Regions from separate parts of the Bacillus atrophaeus genome, predicted to be linked through region 2. Evidence: riboswitches for the same ligand, from Rfam matches in the RefSeq annotation. Region 2 holds a riboswitch; the other holds the start of a gene.
The links. A riboswitch is a leader RNA that binds a small molecule or an ion and turns the genes downstream of it on or off. The one in region 2 is predicted to bind S-adenosylmethionine.
Positions count from the first base shown of each region.

Region 1: it holds a riboswitch for S-adenosylmethionine, as region 2 does, so the genes downstream of both, AAHT65_RS13260 (methionine biosynthesis PLP-dependent protein) here and AAHT65_RS05290 (5-methyltetrahydropteroyltriglutamate--homocysteine S-methyltransferase) in region 2, are expected to answer to the same signal.

Region 1 covers NZ_CP154443.1:2,617,016-2,629,030, forward strand. The annotation lists gene AAHT65_RS13200 (DUF1360 domain-containing protein) at 1-166, shown strand, start outside; gene AAHT65_RS13205 (hypothetical protein) at 456-662, shown strand; gene AAHT65_RS13210 (YjcZ family sporulation protein) at 744-893, shown strand; gene AAHT65_RS13215 (stage VI sporulation protein F) at 1,069-1,323, shown strand; gene AAHT65_RS13220 (ATP-dependent helicase) at 1,409-3,694, opposite strand; gene AAHT65_RS13225 (hypothetical protein) at 3,813-4,067, shown strand; gene AAHT65_RS13230 (hypothetical protein) at 4,253-4,420, shown strand; gene AAHT65_RS13235 (transposase) at 4,762-5,055, shown strand; gene AAHT65_RS13240 (hypothetical protein) at 5,067-5,420, shown strand; gene AAHT65_RS13245 (GNAT family N-acetyltransferase) at 5,539-5,970, opposite strand; gene AAHT65_RS13250 (YjcG family protein) at 5,976-6,491, opposite strand; gene AAHT65_RS13255 (esterase family protein) at 6,548-7,270, opposite strand; SAM riboswitch class I at 7,464-7,588, shown strand; gene AAHT65_RS13260 (methionine biosynthesis PLP-dependent protein) at 7,658-8,779, shown strand; gene metC (cystathionine beta-lyase) at 8,772-9,944, shown strand; partial or broken gene AAHT65_RS13270 (GNAT family N-acetyltransferase) at 9,976-10,175, opposite strand; gene AAHT65_RS13275 (DUF819 family protein) at 10,245-11,435, opposite strand; tRNA gene AAHT65_RS13280 (tRNA-Val) at 11,606-11,678, shown strand.
Region 2 covers NZ_CP154443.1:1,016,294-1,028,308, reverse strand. The annotation lists partial or broken gene AAHT65_RS05320 (methyltransferase domain-containing protein) at 573-1,378, shown strand; gene AAHT65_RS05315 (GntP family permease) at 1,642-3,087, shown strand; gene AAHT65_RS05310 (CoA transferase subunit A) at 3,112-3,816, shown strand; gene AAHT65_RS05305 (3-oxoacid CoA-transferase subunit B) at 3,834-4,496, shown strand; gene AAHT65_RS05300 (3-hydroxybutyrate dehydrogenase) at 4,508-5,293, shown strand; gene AAHT65_RS05295 (sigma-54 interaction domain-containing protein) at 5,425-6,822, shown strand; gene AAHT65_RS05290 (5-methyltetrahydropteroyltriglutamate--homocysteine S-methyltransferase) at 6,877-8,016, opposite strand; SAM riboswitch class I at 8,091-8,177, opposite strand; gene AAHT65_RS05285 (LURP-one-related/scramblase family protein) at 8,258-8,734, opposite strand; gene AAHT65_RS05280 (hypothetical protein) at 8,894-9,079, opposite strand; gene AAHT65_RS05275 (hypothetical protein) at 9,617-9,823, opposite strand; gene pepT (peptidase T) at 10,188-11,420, opposite strand; partial or broken gene AAHT65_RS05265 (DNA-binding response regulator) at 11,470-11,571, opposite strand; gene galE (UDP-glucose 4-epimerase GalE) at 11,702-12,015, shown strand, end outside.

The DNA of each region.
Region 1 (12,015 bases), 1.6 Mb from region 2:
AGAATTGCTCAGCTGTTATTGGTGTACGGGTGTGTGGTGCGCCGGATTTTTAATCGTGTGCCAGGCGCTTATCCCAGCTATCGCTCAGTATCTGATTTTACTGTTGGCCATCGCCGGTCTTGCCGGAATCATTGAAACTCTTGTTTCGAAGTGGCTGCAAGAATAAGGCGAACCCACCAGAAACTTTCAAACAAAAAAAGCATAAATTAGCATATATGACATAATGAAAGGAAGGATTCACTATGAGCCAACTAAGCAAACCTTCCCAAAAATCTCCATATCAAGGTTCAACCAATCAACAACCTTATTCCAAAAAAATAAAAAAGAAAGGCTGCGGATGCGGCGGCAAGAAAAAGCCTCAGTAGCCTGGCGGAGAAACCGGAGATGTCCGGTTTTTTGTTTTTTTAGAAACAAGTTCGCTCCCCTTTGCATACATCATGAACAGGGGGGATACAGTGAGCGAATTTGAAGCGTATATAAATGGAAAATACCGGCCGCATGATGAAAAGCAAAGGGAGCATGACAAAAAGATCCGAAATATCGAGAAGGAATTAGCCCGGTTTGATCAAACCGGTATGACCTTTGAACAAGAGATCGAAACGTTTGCGGAAGAGACGGAAGCCCGGCTGAAGAAACACGCAGAATTTCCAAAACATCCATAAATCCGCAAGCGCCCTATGCATTTATCCAAGCCAAATGATTTGAGTCACATAGTGTATAGAGAGTAAAGGAGGTGCTTAATTATGGGTTTCGGATACGGATACGGCGGAGGCTGCTATAGCGGCGGAGGTTACGCTGGAGGATATTCTGGAGGCGGATACGGTTCCACATTCGTTCTTGTGGTCGTATTGTTCATTCTTCTTATTATCGTAGGCGCATCTTTTTTTGGTTAATATGATCTAACTAGAGGAAGTACGGGAACTTGCCCCGTGCTTCCTTACCTTGTGTAAATCATTCATGTGAATCAAAAAACTTGTGGGCGGACCGCAATTTTCTCACCGTGGAAAAAGCACACTATCGTGCGGCGCTCATACAATAATGTATTACTCCAACAAAAGGAGGCACATGATGGATAATCAATTTTTTAAGAATATTGAAAAGAAAACAGGCGTGAATATGAACGATGTCATGAATCTTGCCGGCTCTTTGCAAAACGCCAATTTTAAAGACGAGAATACAGTCAGAAGCGTGATTAAGCGTGTATCGCAGCTTGCGAACAAACGCGTGCCGAAAGAGTTAGAAGATAAGATCGTTGAGTCCATTACGAGCGGAAAAGAAAAGCTTGATTTTGGCACGATTTCAAAAATGCTTAACAATAAATAAGCATCACTGGGTCCTGCTGTTTTAAATGGCGGGCCTTCTTTATTTGAAACAGCCTGACAGATGGCCTGTCAGGCTGATTTCCATTTTATTTGTGTAAGGACGATCGTTTGTTCTGCAGCATAAGCGGCTGCAAAAATCTGGAGCGGTGAGCGGTTTTTCCCCGCCGATTTGCCGGACAGGAAATATACAAATGCTGTTCTGCCCGGGTCATCGCAACGTATAGCAGTCTTCTTTCTTCTTCAAGAGCGGTTTCGTCTCCTTTTCTCGCCGTTTCAAGCGAGAAATCGTGCGGAATCGAGCCGTCTACCGCTCCTAGTACATAGACCGTTTTGAATTCTAATCCTTTGGAACGGTGAACGGTCATAAGCTGGACGCCGTTTTCTGCTGTTTTGTTCTTTTCAGCAGCGCGCATATGATCGACATGAGCGAGAAAGTCAGGTATGGTCTTAAATTTCTTGGCGACAACCTTTACATCCCGGAGGTCATCCGACCCTTTTTCCAGCTTGTTTCCTTCGTTGCCGCGTTTTTTTAAATACTCTGAAAAGCCCATCTTACCTTCAGCAAACGTGATGGCTTCTACCGGTTTCATGGTGCGAAGGCTGGCGAAAAACGGCACGATTTTTTTGATTTTATTCAGCTGGAAGGGCTTGAGGTCCGGAAGCTTTGTGAGAGCTTTGACCATCGAGCAATCTTCCGTAATCGAGAGAGCCTTTAACGTATTTAAGGCTGACTGTTTTAAAAACAGTGCGGGAAGCAGATGTTTGATGGCTTCTGTATCATCTTCGTTCTGGCTGACATATAAGTAAGCCAGAATTTGGCGGACGATTCTTCTGCTGTAAAAGGATTGAACGCCGCGATCCGCTGTATATGGAACTGATGATTGATGAAGCCGTTCGTAAATGGCCCGCCCGCCGCTGTTTGTCCGGTAAAGAACCGCGAAGTCTTCCGGACGCGCGCCGTTTTGAATTTTTTCTTTTATATCGGACACGACCATAGTCGCTTCTTCCTCTTCGTCATAAGGATAAAACAATACCGGGTGCTGCACATCGTCACGGGTGGCTTCTAACGTTTTCACATACCGCTTTTTATTTTTCTTCACCACAAGATCAGCGCTTGAGACAATCGGATGAGTCGATCTGTAATTGGCCGTTAAGTAAACGGTCTTTGCCCCGGGATAATCCTTCTGAAAGTCGAGGATAAAAGAAGGGCTGCTTCCGCGAAACGCGTAAATTGACTGATCATCATCTCCGACACAGCACAGATTTTGTTCTGGGCTGGCAAGCATTTGCATAATTTTATATTGCACCGGATTTATGTCTTGGAACTCATCTATTAAAATATAAGTGAAGCGAGTCTGGTAATGTTCGAGAATATCAGGCCGCGATTGAAACAGTTCATAGCACGCGGACGCCATATCATCAAAATCAAATTGGCCATGTTCTTTTTTCTGCCGTTCGTAATGCTCGTACAGCCGGTAGACTTGTTTTTCCCACTCATCCTTTAAAGGAATGCGTTCTCCGGGCAAATAAGAGTTTTTCCAATAGCTGATCTGCTGGATTGCTTGATCGACGGGAAACTCTTTTTCATCTGCTCCTTCTTCATAAAGCGCTTTTTTTATATACTGCTCCTTTTGCCATTCCATTTTCAGCAAATGGTCTCCGTTCCATTTGGAAGAATCATAATGATAGAGAATCTTATAAAATAAGCTGTGGAACGTTCCGGTGACAAGCCTTCCTACATGTTGGGGCGCCAGTCCGTATTCATTAGCCATCCGCTCTTTCATTTCGGCGACTGCTTTTGTCGTAAAGGTCACAAGCAGCATGTTCTCCGGCGATACGCCGAGGTGTTCAATCATATGGGCGGCGCGTGCGGTCAGCACGCGTGTTTTTCCGCTCCCCGCACCGGCAAGCACAAGCAGCGGACCTTCCGTTTCCGTTACAGCCTGAAGCTGATCAGTGTTTAAACCGATCGTTGGAAAAAGAGACAAGTGCTGTGCTTCCGGTTTTTTTAGAAAAGGCGTGCCGGGGTTTATCTTTCTTGGCGGCTGCCATTCTGTCAGGACGGGAGATTTATCGGCTGAAATGGCTTTGCCTTTAGGTAAACGGAAAACGCCAGATTCCTCGTAATCTTCCTTTTTTGCTTCCTGTTTGCGGGGTGTTGAATGGCAAGCCTCTTCGCAAGCTGAGAAATCTCCTTTTTCACGGTGGAGAAATTCAGGTTCCTGAAGAATATCGAGCCGCATGATGACAGGCCTTCCGCAATGGGCGCAAAATAAATGTCCTTTTACCGCTTCTTCATAGAGGAATTGGTAATGTTCTCTCGAATATGTATGTAAATGTATTGTTCGATCATTCAGTCGGGCACATTTCAAAAAGGGGTCCTCCCACTAAAGGTGTTCATGTATTTGCAGACAAAGAATATCATAACAAAAGAATAGCGTTTCAAAAAGTAAGTTTAAGGGAAAAAGAGAGCAAAGGGGAGGGTATCATATGATATATGCTGGTCCAATCCAAAATCACCAATATGCTCAGTATGCAAATCGCACAATAGGCCATAAACAGGATTATGCCGGAACAGAAAAGATCAGCTATGTCCCGTTTCAGCGGGTATACAAGGAACTTGAAAAACAGCAGGAAAATCAAGCTGCGGCAGAAAAAAGAGTGAACAAAGCGAAACGTAAGCGGTTACTTTATAAGAATGAAAAAAGATTTGAAAAGGGAAACTTTATTAATGAATATAAATAAAAAATCTCCGATACCATTTCGGAGATTTTTTATTGCAGAATATTACATAAAATCTTTGGATATATATAGTCATGGTATAAAAATTATTGGAGTATTATTAAAAAAGTGGTGTGATTTAGTAATTTTATATTAATTCCAAATCGGTTTAATATTTTAAGAAATAGTAAAAGGCCGGAGGAATACGCTTGAAAAGATTTATTAGTGCATTTTTAATTATTTTTGTTATATCTACGATTAATTTACCAAATTACATAAAACGAGAAAAAGTGTATGCTGTATCAAAAGAAACTGATGGAGATAAAGTTATAAGAATACAGAAAGAACTTCAAGTAGTCTTAACACTTTTGAGTTAACAAAATTAGTAATTCTAACAGTTATTTAGCAAAACTCAGAAAAGAAAGTTTGCAAAAAACTATAAATAGCAAGATAAACAAATTAAATAAAGAAATGAAGAATGTAGTTGTACCTAAGGCTGTTTCTACAATAAATAAAGCTGTAAAATTTACATTAGATTTTATAATTTTATACTAGAGCTTGATCGGTTCCTTGACGAAACTGTAAGCGATATGAAAGCATATAATGCAATTTAACTAAAATGAATAATGATCTGGATATGTGAAGGTTGCAGGAAAAGCAGTTAAAAACATGGTAAAAACAGAAAAAATCGAAAAACAATTTCAGGAAAAGTGCGAAAATGGCTGAGGAAGTTGGGAAATTTGGAGGAGAAATCATTGCCAAAAACATCCCCAATATGTCTAAAAAGGTAATTTTAGATTCTCTACCTACTGAATGGAAATACACAGAAAACAATGGTTTTGCTCATGTTAGAGATACTAGTGGAAACATCCGAATGAGAATTGATCCTCATGATAAAATGACAAAGTACGAGCATGTTCATTTATTTGATAAAAATGGTAATCCACTTGATAAAAATTTGAGTATAGTCGATAGAAAAAGCCCAGATGCTCATATCCCATATAAGAAGTGAGGTAATTAATTATGAAAGCTGAGCAGATTCAAAGCGATATTGAAAGTTTAAATTATTGGGATGCAAGGGTACTACAATTAGAATCCCGTTTTTTCGGTGATGAAATAACAATGACTTTTGAAGACACGAATTATAATGTGAAATTATCTTTTACTGGTTGTTCAAAATTCTCATTTGTCACCACTGCTGACGATAGAATAAATCCCCTAAAAGATATGACTAAATCACAAATTCCTTATTTTCTTCAGGATGTTGGAATTTCAGAGGTTCAGAGCGAAGGGAAGGACTTATTAAAATGTGAAATTTTAATGCCCCCTTTAAATGTAGAAATAGTATGTAATACTATTTCTATTACTAAAGTATAAATTTATAAAAAAAACATAGGCCCTATCATTAGGGCCTTATGTTATGCAAACAGCTTTGTCCATATTACTTTTCCAACTAAACGTTTATTTAATTTGAGTGATTATACATATAGAAAGATTAAAAAGATCTATATTTAATCATTTGCAAATGGGGAATGCCGGCATCGAGAAATTCCTCTTTCGATGAGACCTTGTATCCCTGTTTTTCATAAAACGGCACTGCCTGAGTCTGTGCGTTTAAAATAAAACCGGACACGCCGCGGGCTTCTGCCGCTTTTTCCAGCGCCTGCATAATGATGACTCCGACGCCCGAAGAGCGGTGGCTTTTTAATACGCAAATCCGCTCTAATTTGCCGAGCCCTTCTTTAAGCCGCCATCTTCCGGCGCCGACCGGCTGATCTCCATCATACACCACGATATGCTCTGATTCGTTTTCGAGCTCATCAATTTCTTCTTCAACTGGTACGTTTTGTTCTTTGACAAAGACTTCTTTTCTTACATAAAATGCATCTTTCATTTGTTCTTCATTTTTTGCGATAACTGCTTCCAAGTCTCTTATTCTCCTCCGCCTAACAAAAATGTTTCATATACAGTCCATGATCCGTTTTCTAACTGGTACATTAAGTGAAAGCGGTCGATTACTTCTTCATGGGATACTTCCTGCATTTTTAACTGCCCCAGCACGTCGGAATGCTCATCGTCTGAAAGGTCTTGGGCGACTGTTACATGCGGGACAAAGCTGTATTCCGGTTCTGCGGCTAAAACACCACTGTATAATTGTTCATTCAGCTCTTTTAATTCGTCTGTCGGCTCAGCTTTAATATAAATCACGTTATTCACAGGAGCAAAAGAGCTGTATTTTGTTAATTTTAAAACAATCGGGTGTGATTCCTTTGCAATTTGTCTTAATTGCGACACCATCTGAGATGCTTCTTGCTCAGAAGATTCAAACGGGGGTCTGAGTGTTAGGTGAGGCGGGATAAGTGCATAGCTTGGGTCATAGCGCTTTCTGTAAGAGTTTGCAAGATCCTGCAGTTTTTTTGATGGAAATAAAACAATTCCGTATTTCATGATATTACCTCCCTGAATTGTTTGATCATAATGAGTATAGCAAGCGATTGGATGACTTACAGCATTTTTTTCAGCGCCGGAGTAATTAACGGCTGCCAGTAGGTCCATTTATGATCTCCGTCAAACGTATCATAATAATATTCCGACTGTTTTTGTTCAATTAGCTGTTTGAGCTCCAAATTCGGTGCTGTAAAATCTAAGATTTGTCCGTCTGTTGTATGGACGTCTGTTTCCTTTTCGCCGATTTGATGATAAATAGAGATATTCTTCATATCATCTGACCGGCTGACAGCCTCCAGTACATGATGGTCAACGTATGGCGATTGCATAATCACGTTGCCGAACATATTCGGGTAATCAAGAGCTGTCATTAAGGAAACAGTGGCTCCGAGAGAATCACCGATCAGCGTTCGGCCGTATCCAACCTCGTACGTAGGATATTCGCTGTCAGCATAAGGGATCAGTTCATTTGCGATAAACCGCTTATAGCTTGCAAATTTAGAGCCTTCCGGATGATACATTTCCCTGCGTTCTTTGACGTTCTTATAAGGAACGCCGATGATGATGCTGCGGTCAATCTCTCTTTTTGAGAGAAGATCTTCCACCTGACGGCCGATTCTGCCCAGCCTAAAATAATCATGACCGTCCTGGGCTATAATAAGGTGATACTTATAAAGAGGGGAGTAGACTGACGGCAAATAGACCAGTATTGTCATTTCCCCGCCAAGCTCTTCTGAAAAAAGCTTCTTTTCATGAATTACTCCGGTTTTTGGTGCCACAATAAATTCCTCCAGGCCATCTAAAGTCTTCACATATGTTATGTATCCTTTATTGTACCACGAATTGTTAGAAATTTCTCTCTTTAGAACATCTTCTGTGAGTGTTTGCAGCCGATTCACCAGTAGATCTAAAAAACTGTTGAAATATAAAATGAATTACGCTAATATAAAACAATCAGAAAATTTAGAGACATTCTTATCGTGAGAGGTGGAGGGACTGGCCCTTTGAAACCTCAGCAACCGGTTTGCTTTGCCAAGAAAGGCGAAGTGCCAAGGTGCTAAATCCAGCAAGCGATTTTTGTGCTTGGAAGATAAGAGGAAGTGTAAAACCCCTTCTTCTTATGAAGCAAGGGGTTTTTTATTTTGAAAAGGGATGGTGTTTGTTCTATGTCAGAGCATATTGAAACGAAATTAGCCCAAATCGGAAACCGCAGCGAAGAAACGACGGGAACTGTAAACCCGCCGATTTATTTATCAACGGCCTACCGTCACAAAGGCATCGGCGAATCGACCGGATTTGATTATGTCCGGACGAAAAATCCGACACGCCAGCTTGTCGAAGATGCGATCGCAAGCCTAGAGAACGGCGCAAGAGGGTTTGCTTTCAGTTCAGGCATGGCCGCCATCCAAACGATTATGGCCTTATTCAAAAGCGGTGATGAACTGATTGTCTCCTCAGACTTGTACGGCGGCACATACCGTCTGTTTGAAAATGAATGGAGAAAATACGGATTGAGCTTCCTTTACGATGATTTCACAGACGAAGACTGTTTACGCTCAAAAATAACGAAAAACACAAAAGCGGTGTTCGTGGAAACGCCGACAAATCCGCTGATGCAGGAAGCTGATATCGAAAACATCGCCCGGATTACCAATGAGTTAGGCTTGCTTCTCATTGTGGACAATACATTTTACACGCCGATTTTGCAGCGTCCCTTGGAACTTGGGGCAGATATTATCATTCACAGTGCGACGAAGTATTTGGGCGGGCATAATGATTTGCTTGCCGGTCTTGTCGTCGTGAAAGATGAGGAGCTTGGTGAGGAAATGTTTCAGCACCAAAATGCGATTGGCGCCGTTCTTCCGCCATTTGATTCCTGGCTTTTAATGAGGGGAATGAAGACGTTGGGCCTCAGAATGCGCCAGCACCAAGAGAATGCGCAGGAGCTTGCGGCATTTTTGGAAGAGCAAGATGAAATCGCCGATGTGCTGTATCCGGGCAAAGGCGGTATGCTGTCATTCCGTTTGCAGAAAGAAGAATGGGTGAATCCGTTTTTAAAAGCCTTGCAGACGATTTGTTTTGCGGAAAGCCTTGGCGGGGTAGAAAGCTTTATTACATATCCCGCGACCCAAACCCATATGGATATTCCGGAAGACATCCGAATCGCAAACGGCGTCTGCAATCGTTTGCTTCGCTTTTCAGTCGGTATTGAGCACGCCGAAGATTTAAAACAAGACTTAAAACAGGCGCTACGTCAGGTCAAAGAGGGAGCTGTTTCATTTGAGTAATCATAATTGGACGCTGGAAACCCAGCTCGTCCACAATCCATTTAAAACAGACGGAGCAACAGGGGCAGTCAGTGTGCCGATCCAGCATGCCTCAACTTTTCACCAATCATCGTTTGAAGAGTTTGGCGCATTTGATTACAGCCGCTCAGGCACGCCGACTAGAACGGCTCTGGAGGAAACGATTGCGGCTTTAGAAGGCGGAACGAGAGGGTTTGCCTTCAGTTCGGGGATGGCCGCCATTTCAACGGCTTTCTTGCTGCTTTCACAGGGTGACCATGTATTAGTGACAGAAGATGTGTATGGCGGAACATTCCGTATGGTGACAGAGGTTTTGACCCGCTTTGGGATTGAGCATACCTTTGTCGATATGACCGATGTAAATGAAATCGCCCGGAACATTCAGCCAAATACTAAAGTCATTTACATGGAAACCCCATCAAACCCTACGCTTGGTATTACTGACATTAAAGCAGTCGTCAAGCTGGCGAAGGAGAATGGCTGTCTGACATACTTGGATAACACGTTTATGACACCGGCATTGCAGAGACCGCTTGATCTCGGGGTAGACATCGTGCTTCACAGCGCCACAAAGTTTTTGAGCGGACACAGCGATGTTTTATCCGGGCTTGCGGCTGTTAAAGATAAAGAACTGGGGCGCGAACTGTATAAACTGCAAAACGCATTCGGCGCTGTCCTTGGTGTGCAAGATTGCTGGCTCGTACTGCGCGGTTTAAAAACATTGCAGGTCCGGTTAGAAAAAGCAAGCCAGACGGCACTGCGTCTTGCGGAATATTTCCAGCAGCATCCGGCCGTAAAACGTGTGTATTACCCAGGGCTGTCTGATCATGCGGGCGCCGCTATCCATAAAAGCCAATCAAGCGGAGCGGGCGCCGTACTTTCATTTGAGCTTGAAAGCAAAGAGGCCGTCAAAAAATTGGTGGAAAACGTATCACTCCCGGTCTTTGCTGTCAGTCTCGGCGCAGTGGAATCCATTTTGTCATACCCGGCGACGATGTCCCATGCGGCGATGCCTAAGGAAGAACGTGAAAAACGCGGCATCACTGACGGATTATTGCGGCTCAGTGTGGGAGTCGAAAATGCAGATGATTTAGAACGCGATTTCGAACAAGCGCTGAAAGAAATAGTGCCTGTAGCTGCGCGGTAAAAAAGAAGCCGGGGACACTCGGCTTCTTTCTATAATGATATCCTTGGTCTTTTTTCAGTTTTTGCCTATATTGTTCGATTCTCTTCCTTTGTCCTTCGATCGTATAAAAATCGCAAGCGGAGTCATTGAAAACAGTTCAAAGAAATCTCGATTCTCGCTTTGTAACTTCAGGTTTCCTTCAGCATCGTCTATCGGTAAGGGCCTTATATAAATGGTATTTTCTTTTATCATGCCATGATCTCTTCGTTATCTCTATCGCATTAGTTTTTTATCATTCTAAGAAAATCTCAGAAATCCTTCTTATAAAAAGGAAGAAAACCAATTTCCCATAAAAGTACCGACATAGTTGCCGATTAAGTAGCCAAGCGTTCCGACCAGCATAATCGGCGCGACAAGCTCCCGCCATCCCTTTGCTATCGCCATTGCCGCAGCTGTCGTCGGCCCGCCTACTGTGGCGTTCACGGCAAGCAGAATTTCCTCAAGGCGGACGCGGAACAGTTTTCCGACAAGGAGAGAAACGATTAAATTGCTGATCGCAATGAGGAACACAAATAATAGAATAAGCGGCGCATTGGTCACAATTAAACGGAGGTCGGCAGGAATACCTATCACCACAAAAAACAAATAAATGAAATAGGTTCCCAGCTCCTGAGACCCATTGAGCTTTTCAAAAAAGCGAGGGAAAAGAAAAATCACAAGGACGGTCAAAGTCGTAAGTACAAGATACTGATCGCCAAACGTCCCGGTCAAAAGGGGATGAGAAAAAACACTCTTAAAAAAACCAGCAATCTTAACGCTCACTGCGACAAGCGCAAAAGCAGCGCCCATATTAAACGCAATATCCTTTAAGGAAATACTTTTCCGTTTCCAATAGCTTTCCGCACTATTTTCTCCGTTTCCTTCCGCCTTTACTTTGTCTTCAAACGGCATATCATAATGTATTTGAAACCACTTCAGAGCGGGAATGCTGATTAATATAAAAAACAGCAACGCCATCATGAAATTGTCAGCCACCACAGTCGCCGAAACATATTCACCCGGCGTCTCAAACTTCGCAGCCATCGCCGCAAAATTAATTCCTCCGCCGATATAAGAAGCGCTGATCATACCGCCGATTTTATCAAGAAAAGGAATATGATTTTTCAAAAGAAAAAAAGCCGCAATGCTGCCAAGCACCGTTCCCCCCGCGCTTACCAGAAAGATAAACAGCAAACGCCTGCTTTCGCTAAAAATCTGACGCACATTGATCTGAAACAGCAAAAGAGGAATCGCAAGCGGCACAACATATGCCCACACCGAATCATACACAGGGGATTCAACAGGGAGCACCCCGATATTCGTAAATAACATCGCCCCGACAAGCGCCAATATTGCTCCGGAAATAGCAGAAGCCCATTTAAAGCGCTGTTCGAAATAGATACTAACCGCGGCCCACACCGCGATAAATCCCCACAGCACCCAAACATCGTCAGAAGAAATAAAAGAATTCACTCAACCACCCCTATTTATTTGAAAATTAAAATAATTATAAGTGTGAAAAGACAGCAGAGCAAGAGAAGATAAAGTTTTTATAAAAAAGATGTTGACGGAAAGCACATTAGCACATATAATAGAACTTGTCAGTAAGACAACCAACATACCCAGCAACACATACATACCATGATTCCGTAGCTCAGCTGGGAGAGCGCTACCTTGACAGGGTAGAGGTCGCTGGTTCGAGCCCAGTCGGAATCATAGCTTAAACTCTTGCGTAGCAAGGGTTTTTTTTACTTTTTGTATTTAGTGATTTTATATCTTTCATCGACTTGGGGACGAAACTGTTTTTTGAGCTGATTTTGAAGCGAAAAATCAACTCTGTTTCTGTCCTAGGTTTCTAGGATCGAAATGATTAAAGTGTTTTACTGTACTGTTTTCGAGTTTCTCGGAAACATGGTCATAAATATTACTAGTTGTTCGAGCGCTGGCATGTCCAATTCGTCTTTGAATAGCCTTTCCTAATGAATTTTTTTGACTGAATTTTACCATGGTGAAAAGAAGCATGATCAATAACATGGTTTTTTTAACATAAATG
Region 2 (12,015 bases):
AATAATAAATTATTAATCTATAACCGGAGAAAATAAAGGGAAAACGTTTGAGATTGTTATGCTGAAATGACTTTGTGATGAAGTGAAAAAGCCGTTCAGTCAAAAAAGAAAACTTTCCGTATGCTGACCAATTCATTCAACTGGCGGAAGAAGGCAGATGACAAACACCTGATGATACGGCCGAGTGATTAACCGACCTGCTTCTCAGTGAAGAATTTGGAAGTCAGACTGTTATAGAGGATCTCTGGTTCCTGTTTCTTGATGATTGAGTTTAATTTAAGAGCTTGCTATGATAAATTTGGGCTTAGCGCCTAACTTTAAAATGCAAAGGAGCACCTCCTCTATGATTATCCAATTCATTCGTTACAGATAGTAAGAGGTATAGATGATTTTCATCCGAGTCATATTTTTTTTCACGATATGGCGCGGGTTTATTTGTCTATGCCTTTTTCATTTATCTAAAAACGAATGAATGAGGTGTTTTTTTGTCTGCAATCAGTAAAAAATTAAAACGAGCGGCATATATAAGTAAATGTGAATCTATATTTAAATGTCCGATATGCAGTTCTCCAATGAAGCTATGGGAATGTAAGAGTTTAGTATGTACCATCACAGGCATACGTTTGATTTGACGAAGCAAGGGTATGTCAATTTCCTGAAGAAACCGGTAAAAAGCCGTTATGGAACGGAACTTTTCGAAGCGAGAAGGAAGCTGATGTCAGAAAGCGATTTTTTCGCTCCTCTTCTTCAGGCGATAGCCAATATCATCATCAGCCGGCAAGCCCGTAAAGAGTCATTAACGATCTTGGATATGGGATGCGGAGAAGGCTCGCATTTATCTGCGCTGTCCGACCGCATAAGTTTTGAACTCGGGAAACCCGTGACAGCAGCCGGTATTGATATCTCGAAGGAAGGGATCCTGACGGCCTCCAAGAATTTAGATGATAAGATTTGGGCGGTAGCTGATTTGGCTGATACGCCGTTTCAAGACAGGCAATTTGATGTGATCCTTTCCATTTTTTCGCCCTCCAATTATGCGGAATGCAGCAGGCTCCTGAATGAAGGCGGACTCATGATAAAGGTTTTGCCTCAACGTGATTATTTAAAAGAGCTCAGGCAATATTTCTTTGCAGATACAGAGAAGCATACGTACTCGAATACAGGAATGATTGACCGTTTCATTCAGAATCATCAAGTTGTGAATCAAGAGAGGCTGCGTTATACAAAGAACCTCAGCCAACCAGCCCTTGAATCACTCGTTCAAATGACTCCTTTAACATGGTCAAGTTCTAAGGTGAAAATCAATCAGTTCCTGCAAAAAGAATCAGCCGATATAACGGTTGATGCAGATATCTTAGTCGGAAGCAAACAGATGTAGGTGAAAAAGAGGCAGTCCATAGAACGGGGCTGCCTTTTCATTCCGTAAATACGGAAATTTCCGATATTCCGGAATGGTTTTCGCCCATTTTCCGAAAATGCGGAACATACAGCGGAATAAAGATCGGAGCGCAACCCAATAAAGCTGTGAAAATAGTAAACGTTTGGCCATCGACGTAAAACTGGCACAGTTTTTGCTTTAATATTAGGCGAAAAAGGTTATTGTAAGCGCTTACTATCTATATACAGAAAAGAGGGGTGTTTGTGGACATTATTATTATTCTTTTGGCATTAGGCTTGCTGATGTTTGTGGCTTATCGGGGTTTTTCCGTGATTTTGTTTGCTCCGATTTGTGCGCTGTTTGCTGTGCTGCTGACAGATCCAAGCTTCGTACTTCCTTTCTTCTCGAATATATTTATGGAGAAAATGGTAGGATTCATTAAGCTGTATTTTCCAGTCTTTCTTCTTGGGGCCATTTTTGGAAAGGTTGTTGAAATGTCCGGGCTCGCTGAGTCGATTGCAAAAACGATCGTCAGGCTTGTGGGGGCGAAAAGAGCTATTCTCGCCATCGTCTTAATGGGTGCGATTTTAACGTACAGCGGTGTCAGCCTCTTCGTCGTGGTTTTTGCCGTCTATCCATTCGCTAAGAACTTATTTAAGGAGGCTGATATCCCGAAGCGCCTGATACCGGGAACGATTGCTCTGGGCGCCTTCACCTTTACGATGGATGCGCTGCCGGGTACGCCGCAGATTCAGAATGTCATCCCGACGACGTTTTTTAAAACAGACATTTATGCGGCTCCCTGGCTCGGACTGATTGGCGCTGCATTTGTGTTGGCTGCTGGGATGCTTTATTTAGAATCCCGGCGCAAAAAAGCTGAGAAAACAGGGGAGGGCTATGCAGGATTCCAATCGGAAATTTCTGCTGCAAAGGAATCCTCAGATCTGGCTGCTGAGAAAAACACGCCAGCTTTGTCGCCAAAGACAGAAACCTGTATCACGAGACAAGTGCTCGCCTTTATTCCGCTTATCCTTGTCGGGGTAATGAACAAATGCTTCACCATGTGGTTTCCTCAATGGTATCCCAATGGATTTGATTTTGCGTCCATCGGCTTGGAGGCGTTTGGAAAAATTGAGCTTTCCTCCGTCGTTGCCATCTGGTCAGTGGAACTGGCGCTGCTGATCGGCATTATCACAACGATTTTGTTCGATTGGAAAAAAGTGCTCGTCAATTTCAAGGAAGGGCTGAATGAGGGGATCGGGGGCGCCTTGCTGGCTTCGATGAATACAGGAGCCGAATACGGATTTGGCGGTGTCATTGCGGCGCTGCCGGGTTTCAAAATGGTCAGCAATGGCATATCGCAGACGTTTACTGATCCGCTTGTCAATGGAGCGGTGACGACCACAACGCTGGCTGGGATTACAGGATCGGCATCAGGCGGAATGGGCATTGCTTTAAGCGCGATGTCAGAAAAATATGTGGAAGCGATCAATACATTTCACATTCCGCCGGAGGTCATGCACCGGGTGATCTCAATGGCGTCCGGCGGGATGGACACTCTTCCGCATAATGGCGCCGTCATTACGCTGCTGGCGGTTACCGGATTAACCCATCGCCAATCATATAAGGATATCTTTGCGATCACCATCATCAAAACAATCGCAGTGTTTGTGATCATCGCCATTTACAGTCTGACGGGCCTTGTGTAAACAAAAAAGAAAGGGGAAGTGAGTATGGGGAAGGGAAAAGTAATGGAGTCGTATAAGGAAGCTGCCGATTTGATCAAGGATGGAGACACTCTCATCGCAGGAGGTTTCGGCCTGTGCGGAATCCCAGAGCAATTAATTCTTGCGATCAGGGACAGCGGGGTAAAAGACTTAACCGTTGTCAGCAATAACTGCGGCGTCGATGACTGGGGATTAGGCCTGCTGCTTGCGAATCAGCAGATCAAAAAAATGGTCGCATCCTATGTGGGAGAAAACAAAATCTTTGAACGGCAATTTTTAAGCGGAGAGCTGGAAGTCGAATTGGTTCCCCAAGGAACGCTGGCCGAAAGAATTCGGGCGGGCGGCGCGGGCATCCCGGGATTTTATACTGCTGCGGGAGTCGGAACAACGGTCGCCGAGGGAAAGGAACATAAAACATTTGACGGACGAACCTATCTATTGGAGAAAGGGATCACAGGGGACGCCGCCATTGTAAAAGCGTGGAAAGCCGATCCGCTGGGCAACCTTGTGTTCAGAAAGACGGCGAGAAACTTCAATCCGCTCGCTGCAATGGCAGGCAAGGTAACGATTGCGGAAGCAGAAGAAATCGTTGATGTCGGAGAGATTGATCCGGATCATATTCATACACCAGGTATCTTTGTGCAGCATGTGCTGCTCGGCACGACTGATGAAAAGCGGATTGAGCGCCGCACCGTTCAACAACAAGCATGATAAAGGAGGCTGATAGAATGAGAGATGCCAGAAAACGAATGATAAAACGGGCTGTAATGGAGATTAAGGACGGAATGAATGTGAATCTGGGGATAGGGATGCCGACGCTTGTAGCCAATGAGATACCGAGTGATTATAACGTTTTGCTTCAGTCGGAAAATGGCTTGCTTGGGATCGGGCCTTACCCGCTGGAAGGAACGGAGGACCCGGATCTGATCAATGCGGGGAAAGAAACCATTACTGAGGTGAAGGGGGCATCGTATTTTGACAGCGCCGAATCCTTTGCCATGATTCGAGGCGGTCATATTGATTTAGCGATCCTCGGCGGGATGGAGGTATCCGAACAAGGGGATTTGGCGAACTGGATGATTCCCGGGAAAATGATCAAAGGAATGGGCGGCGCCATGGATTTGGTCAACGGAGCAAAACGGATTGTTGTCATCATGGAGCACGTCAATAAATATGGAGAATCTAAAGTCAAAAAGGAATGTACGCTGCCGCTGACGGGCAAACAAGTTGTCCATCGGCTGATCACAGATTTGGCAGTATTCGATTTTCACGATGGACAAATGACACTGGCCGAACTGCAGGAAGGCGTGTCTATGGAGGAGGTTTATGAAAAAACGGAAGCTGAATTTACCGTCAGCCAGTCGTTCAAGAATGGAGTCCGACAAGAATAAGGAGGCGCGTGATGAAGTCATTACTTACTGAAAAAGTGGCTCTTGTGACAGGAGCCGCCGGAGGAATCGGATTTGAAATAGCGAAGGAATTCGCCCGCGAAGGAGCCGCCGTCATCATATCTGATGTAAATGAACAGACGGGAGAAGAAGCGGCTGCGAAGCTGAAAGAGGAAGGCTTTGAAGCGGTAAGCATGGCATGCGATGTGACAAATGAAGAGCAAATAGCTGATACACTGCAAACGATTGAGAAACAATTCGGGCGTCTGGATATTCTGGTTAATAATGCGGGCATTCAGCACGTCGCCCCCATTGAGGAATTTCCCACAGACCGTTTTGAAGGGCTCATTCGTGTCATGCTGACCGCGCCTTTTATCGCAATGAAGCATGCTTTTCCCATTATGAAGAAACAGCAATTCGGAAGAATCCTTAATATGGCATCCGTTAACGGATTAATCGGTTTTTCCGGCAAGGCGGCCTACAACAGCGCGAAGCATGGCGTAATCGGCTTAACGAAGGTGGGGGCCCTTGAAGGTGCGTCTGACGGAATCACGGTCAATGCGCTTTGTCCGGGATATGTGGACACCCAGCTTGTCCGCAGCCAGCTGAAGGACCTTTCAGAAACAAGGAATGTTCCGTATGAACGCGTACTGGAGGATGTCATTTTCCCGCTAGTGCCGCAAAAACGTCTTCTTTCAGTTAAGGAAATTGCTGATTATGCGGTATTTTTGGCCAGCGACAAAGCGAAAGGAGTCACCGGCCAGGCCGTTGTGCTTGATGGCGGTTATACCGCTCAATAAACATAAGCTTCTCTTGATTTCATGGAAAGGCCTCGTTTATGATAACAATATATGAAAGTGCTTACATTTCCTTTTTCCGGCAAGGCGGCGGAAAGAAATACAGTTCTTTGATATAAAAGGGACGGGGTGCGATGAAACATACTATTAAAACATTGCCTTATGAATGGCTCGATGAAATCATCAATCTTGCAGCGGAATGTATCGTTGTGGTGGATCATGAGGGGAAAATCCTCTACATCAATGCGGCGTACTGCGAATTTCTGAAAACAAGAGAGCAAGAAGCACTCGGAAAACCTGTTCAGGATATCATTGAAAATTCAAGAATGCACATTGTGGCGAAAACGGGGCAGACAGAGGTAGCGGCCATTCATCCGATTAACGGAAGCGAAATGATTGCGAACAGATACCCGCTGTATGTGAATCAGCAGCTTGTTGGAGCGGTTGGTACAGTCATGTTCCGCAATCCTCAAGAATGGATGGACTACTCCAAGAAAATCAAGCCTCTTTTGGAGGAGCTCAAATATTATAAAAACAAATATGAAAAAGAGCTGTACAGCAAATATCATTTTGGTGATTTAATCGGGAACAGCCGTCCCTTTATGGAAGCAAAAACGCTTGCGGAGCGGGTTTCTGACAGCCAGTCAGCCGTCTTGCTTTTGGGTGAATCCGGGACCGGAAAAGAGCTGTTTGCCCACGCCATTCACCAAAACAGCCGTCGCCGGTACGCTCCCTTCCTGCGAGTAAACTGTGCTTCTATCCCTGAACACTTATTTGAATCCGAAATTTTCGGCTATGAAGAAGGCTCATTTACGGGAGCGAAAAAAGGCGGGAAAAAAGGAAAGTTTGAACTGGCTCATCAAGGAAGCATTTTTCTTGATGAAATCGGGGATCTGCCGTTACAAATGCAAAGCAAGCTGCTGCGTGTCCTGCAGGAGAAGGAAATTGAACGAATCGGCGGCAGAAGTCCGATACCGATCGATGTGCGCGTAATTGCGGCGACACATCGCGATCTGGAGCAAATGGTGCAAGAAGGGAAGTTTCGTCAGGATCTATATTACCGGCTGAATGTGATTAACATCCAGATTCCCTCTTTAAAAGAACGGTTAGAGGATATCGTTCCGATCGCCAGACTGTTAGTCAAGAAACTGGAGCGGAAGTTTGACCGTTATGGACTAGAGCTTTCCGACGGAGCTATAGAAGAATTGCAGTGCTATTCCTGGCCGGGGAATATAAGAGAATTGGAAAATGTGCTGGAACGGGCGGTCAACGTACTGGATGGGAGGCTGATTGGTCCGGAACACCTGAATCTGCCACGCAAACCGGATGGAGAAGAAAGGCAGCGCCGTCCATTGAAAACAGGCAAAAATCAAGCGGTCAAACCTTTAAAGGAGGCAATCGCAGAGGCGGAAAAGAAGGCGATAACAGAAGCGCTTGTGATAAGCTGCGGAAATAAAGCGGAGGCTGCAAAGCTGTTGCGGATTGGGAAAACAAGTCTGTACGAGAAATGCAAAGCATATCAGATTGATTAGTTTGATACCCACTAAAAAAGACACACAATTGATGTGTGTCTTTTTCACTTTATATTACTTCCAAACATCCTTTGCAATCTCCACAACATGGCGCAATTTAGCCCATTGCTGCTCTTCCGTCAGCAGGTTTCCTTCTTCTGTGGAGGCAAAACCGCACTGCGGGCTGAGTGAGAGCTGATTTAAACCAACATAGCGTGACGCTTCTTCAATCCGGCGTTTGATAACATCCGGGTTTTCCAATTCTCCATATTTCGAAGTCACCAAGCCTAAGACAAGCTGAAGGTCAGGACGCTTTACATAACGGAGCGGTTCAAAGCCGCCAGAGCGGGAATCATCATATTCTAAGAAAAGCCCGTCAAGATTTAAACCGTCAAAAATCGTTTCTGCCGCTGCGTCATAACCGCCTTCAGCCGTCCAAGTTGATTGGAAGTTGCCGCGGCAAATGTGCATGGTGACAGTCAAATCATCCGGACGGTCGGCAACTGCATCATTAATTGATTTTGCAAACAACTGTCGCAGCTCGTCAGGTGTTTTGCCGAATGCCTCAATTTGCTTTTTCCCTTGTTCCGATAAGAAGACCGCCCACGCCGTGTCATCAAGCTGAAGATAACGGCAGCCTGCATCGTAAAAAGCTTGAATCGCTTTTTTATAGGCGAGCGACAAATCATGCTGGAACGCTTCGTAATCATTTTGATATGAATCTTTTTCCACTTTCCCTCTAAAAAACAGCATATTCGGACTTGGAATTGTCATTTTCGGTGTCGCGTCGCCGGCGATACTATGCAGAAATTTATAATCTTCCAGCATCGGATGGTTCGTAAAGTCTATATCTCCGGTCACTTTGATCCCGCGGGGCTTTGTTTTGACATTGTGGAATTGGATGCCGCTTTCCGGCTTAAAGCCTTCTACGCCGTCCAAGTTCTCAAGAAAATCGAAATGCCACCACGCACGGCGGAATTCACCATCCGTCACGACCTTCATCCCGGTTTCTTTTTGTTTTTTAACGATTCGGATAATTTCATCGTTTTCAATTTGGCGAAGCTGTTCTGCGGTAATATCACCGGCTGCCTTCTGGAGACGCGCTTTCTTCACTGGCTCTGAACGCAAAAGGCTTCCGACTTGATCCGCGCGAAATGGCGGCTTTTTCCGCTGAAGAGATTGATGTTGTTCTGTTGAAGCTGCTTGCTGTGACATAGATTATTCCTTCTTTCCGTTTTAAAGTAAAAAGCTCTCCCTTTAGTAAGGAAGAGCTTGAGTTCACAATCTCAACCTTATCTACAGGATTTAGCACCATTCTGTTAAACAGCGGTTGCCGGGTATCATCGGGCCAGTCCCTCCACCTCTCTTGATAAGGAAAATCGTTATATGAAATTGTTTTCAATAATCTTAATATTATTATTTTTTATTAAATTGTCAATATTTTTTGGGGAATTTCTTAATTTTCATCTTCAAATAACACCATATCCAGCACAATTGCGATTGCGAGACAAAGCACGTGATCCTCTTCATTCGGAATCTGCAAATGGTAGGAATCACCCCAGCTTAGCCACTTTTTACTGACTGACATCCGACTATCTTTACCGTCCGTCACTTGAAAGTCCTGATTCCACAAATCACCGTCAATGGTCCAATCGAGCTTTGATATCTCAAACTTCGGCTTGAAAAATGTTAATTTTTTCGTCACCTCGCAAACCGTTTCACCGTTTATTGAAATCTCATACCGGGGCAGAAAAGACATAAGTTTTTGATCAATTTCAGCGATCGGATTTCCGTCCATATCTGTAATCTGTAACTGATCTCCAAATGAAAAGAAACTCCCTTCGACCCGGTACACCTCGTTCTCGTTTTGGTCATATACCTTAAATTGATCCTTAAATGAAAAAATCCGTTCTTTCATATATAAGTCCACTATAAGAAGTCTCCTTTTTGATGATCTTGTATCTTTACGGAAGCTGGCGGTGAAAAGTTTCATTTAAGAAGGAGAAAAAAGCAAGGGGGCGGAGCCAAGGGAGAACGATATAAAAAAAGATCAAGGCTGCAGAAATGTTCCCCGCAGCCTTGAATATATGTTTTATGAAAGCGGAAGCTGCCGTTTTTGACGGATGGCGTCCAAGTCGATTAAATTGTTAGGCGCAGAAGCAGATACAGGAGCAGGTGCTGTGGCCAGAGGACTTGTCTTTTGTGTTTTGCGTCGATTGTCCTTGCTGAATGAATAAAGCAGATAACCGCATAACGCAATGATAATAGATAGAATCATGTTACATACCTCCCAAAAAAGTTTTGGTGTTACTTATTGTACGAATAAAAGAGTGAAAAGTATTCAAAAAATTATAACTTTTCGAAAAAAATAATTGCGTGAAAAACAATTTGGAAATAAAATACTGACATTTCCTAGGGGTTGAGTTGAAAGTCTTGTGTCATATTGTCTATATAGATTCTATCGACTGGAAAATAAATAAGTTTACATGACTTTTACCCTGTTTTTAAATAATTCAAATTAACCATTTTTGATTGGGGACCGATGGGACACGCTTGATTGGTTTATACCCCAATTTCTAGGCCGGTATGCAAAAAAACCCGATTTGGAGAACATCCGCATTGTTTCCAAGTTTCAGGCCGTTATACATATATCGCTGAGGTTTTTGACATTGAATGTTGTTTCGCAGGATTTGGAGATGCACCGCGTTGCAAAATCTGTTTATCTTATGATTTATTGCATTAAAAAAATGAGCAGAAAACTAATCACTGTAACCATACAAACTTTAAGCCTTTAAAAAAAACTTTTCTGTTTTATTTAAAAGATTAAAAGAGAGCTTGAATTCCTAGGAGCAAATTCAAAGCCGCGAAAAGCAAATTGCGTGAATAACCCAACGTCAATAAGATAAAACCTGCCATGATCGTCCATTATTTTTTTGAATTCTGTTTTCGCCTCATCAGTTGAAGAAATAGAAACTGCTTCTGCAGCCAATTCTCTCTTTAAAAGGTAAAATAACAGCGTCAAACATATGATTTCCTCCGTTTAAAATGTAGATATATGTAATGATGCTTGCTTACAAAGTGGTATAGTTCAGCGGGAATAGGAGGGATTCGATAAGGCTAAGAACTTTTTTCGATAATAAGACTTTAGAATAATCGTTTAAACAGTCTCCTGATTTTTTTAAATGGGTTTCCTTTTGTTTTCATCTTAAATGTTTTGGCTATTATCATTTTTTTCTTAAGGTCTTTTGCGACAGTGCCTCTTGTCATCGTCCTTCACTCCTCTTATATTGTTGATACTTTATTTACGGGAGGACACCGATACAAGTTTCATTTTTTTGCAATAAAAAACCAAAACGAACAAATCGCTTTGGTTTTTCGATACTGACTTATGCTTGTTCTTCAAACAGCTTTACAATTTCCACAATGACATTCACAGCCTTCACCATGTTTTCAGCAGAAATATATTCGAATTTCCCGTGGAAATTTTCTCCGCCTGTGAAGATATTAGGTGTCGGGAGGCCCATGTAGGAAAGCTGAGACCCGTCTGTTCCGCCTCGGATCGGGGAGATTTTCGGCTCGATGCCCAAGTTTTCCATCGCTTGCCGGGCGGTGTCAACGATTTCTTTGACAGGTTCGATTTTTTCCCTCATGTTGTAGTATTGGTCGTTCATGTCGAGAATGATTCGATCTTTTCCGTATTGGTTTCTCAAGTCACTGACAATGCGTTCCATCTCTGCTTTTCTATTGTTGAAGCCTTCCTTGTCGAAGTCTCTAATGATGTAATGAAGTTTTGTTTCTTCTACATCACCTTGGATAGAAAGCAGGTGATAGAAGCCCTCGTAGCCTTCTGTTGATTCTGGCGCTTCTTCTTCCGGAAGCATCCGATTCAGCTCCATTGCAATTTTAGCGGAGTTTATCATTTTTCCTTTGGCTGTGCCGGGGTGGACGTTGTTGCCTTTCACGGTAATTTTCGCAGCTGCTGCGTTAAAGCTTTCGTATTCCAATTCACCGAGCGGGCCGCCGTCTACTGTGTAGGCGAAGGACGAATTGAACCGTTTGACGTCAAATTTATGTGGGCCTCTGCCGATTTCTTCGTCAGGCGTGAAAGCCACTCTGATGGTTCCGTGTTTGATTTCCGGGTGTTTGATGAGGTAATCCATGGCAGTCATAATTTCGGCAATGCCGGCTTTGTTGTCGGCGCCGAGAAGCGTTGTGCCGTCTGTTGTGATCAATGTATGGCCTTTATAGCCGGGGAGCTCCGGAAATTGATCGGGTGACAGGATGACTTGCAATTCTTCATTCAGGACAATGTCTTTTCCATCGTAGTCTTCAACAATCTGCGGATTTACATGCTTGCCGGTAAAGTCCGTTGCGGTATCAACATGAGCCAGAAATCCGATTGTCGGTACGTTTTTTTCTGTATTGGACGGAAGGGTTGCCATGACGTAGCCGTTCTCATCGATGGCGGCCTCTTCCATGCCGATTGACTTGAGTTCCTCAACGAGCATGTTCGCCAATGTCAGCTGTCCGGGGGTGGATGGGCATGTGTCATTGTTTTCATTGGATTGCGTGTCGACCTTTACATATGTAGTGAACCGTTCAATGATTTCATTCTTCATTTCCAATCATCTCCTTTTTCTTATTTTATCACGGCGGGATGAGGCAATGCTATTTTACGATTCCGTTCCTTATTACAAAAACGACAGCCTGTGTCCGGTCTTGTGCATCGCATTTTTGCAAAATGCGATGGACGTGGGTTTTTACGGTGGAAAAGTATAGGGGCAGGTTGTGAAATATGAAGAAACCATGAAGAAACTATTAAACTTTTGGAAAAGCGATGTGACCCGTTTCAAAAAACTATATAATGATTACAATTCATCCAATAGGGAGGCTATAAATCATGGCGATACTTGTAACAGGCGGAGCAGGCTATATCGGCAGTCATACATGTGTGGAATTATTGAATAGCGGCTATGATATCGTTGTTTTGGACAACCTTTCAAATAGCTCGGCGGAAGCGTTGAATCGGGTGCGGGAGATTACCGGAAAAGATTTGACTTTCTATGAAGCGGATCTGCTTGATCGTGAAGCGGTAGATACTGTTTTTGCAGAAAATCATATTGAAGCCGTTATCCATTTTGCAGGATTAAAAGCTGTCGGGGAATCTGTTGCGATCCCGCTCAAATACTATCATAACAATTTGACCGGAACCTT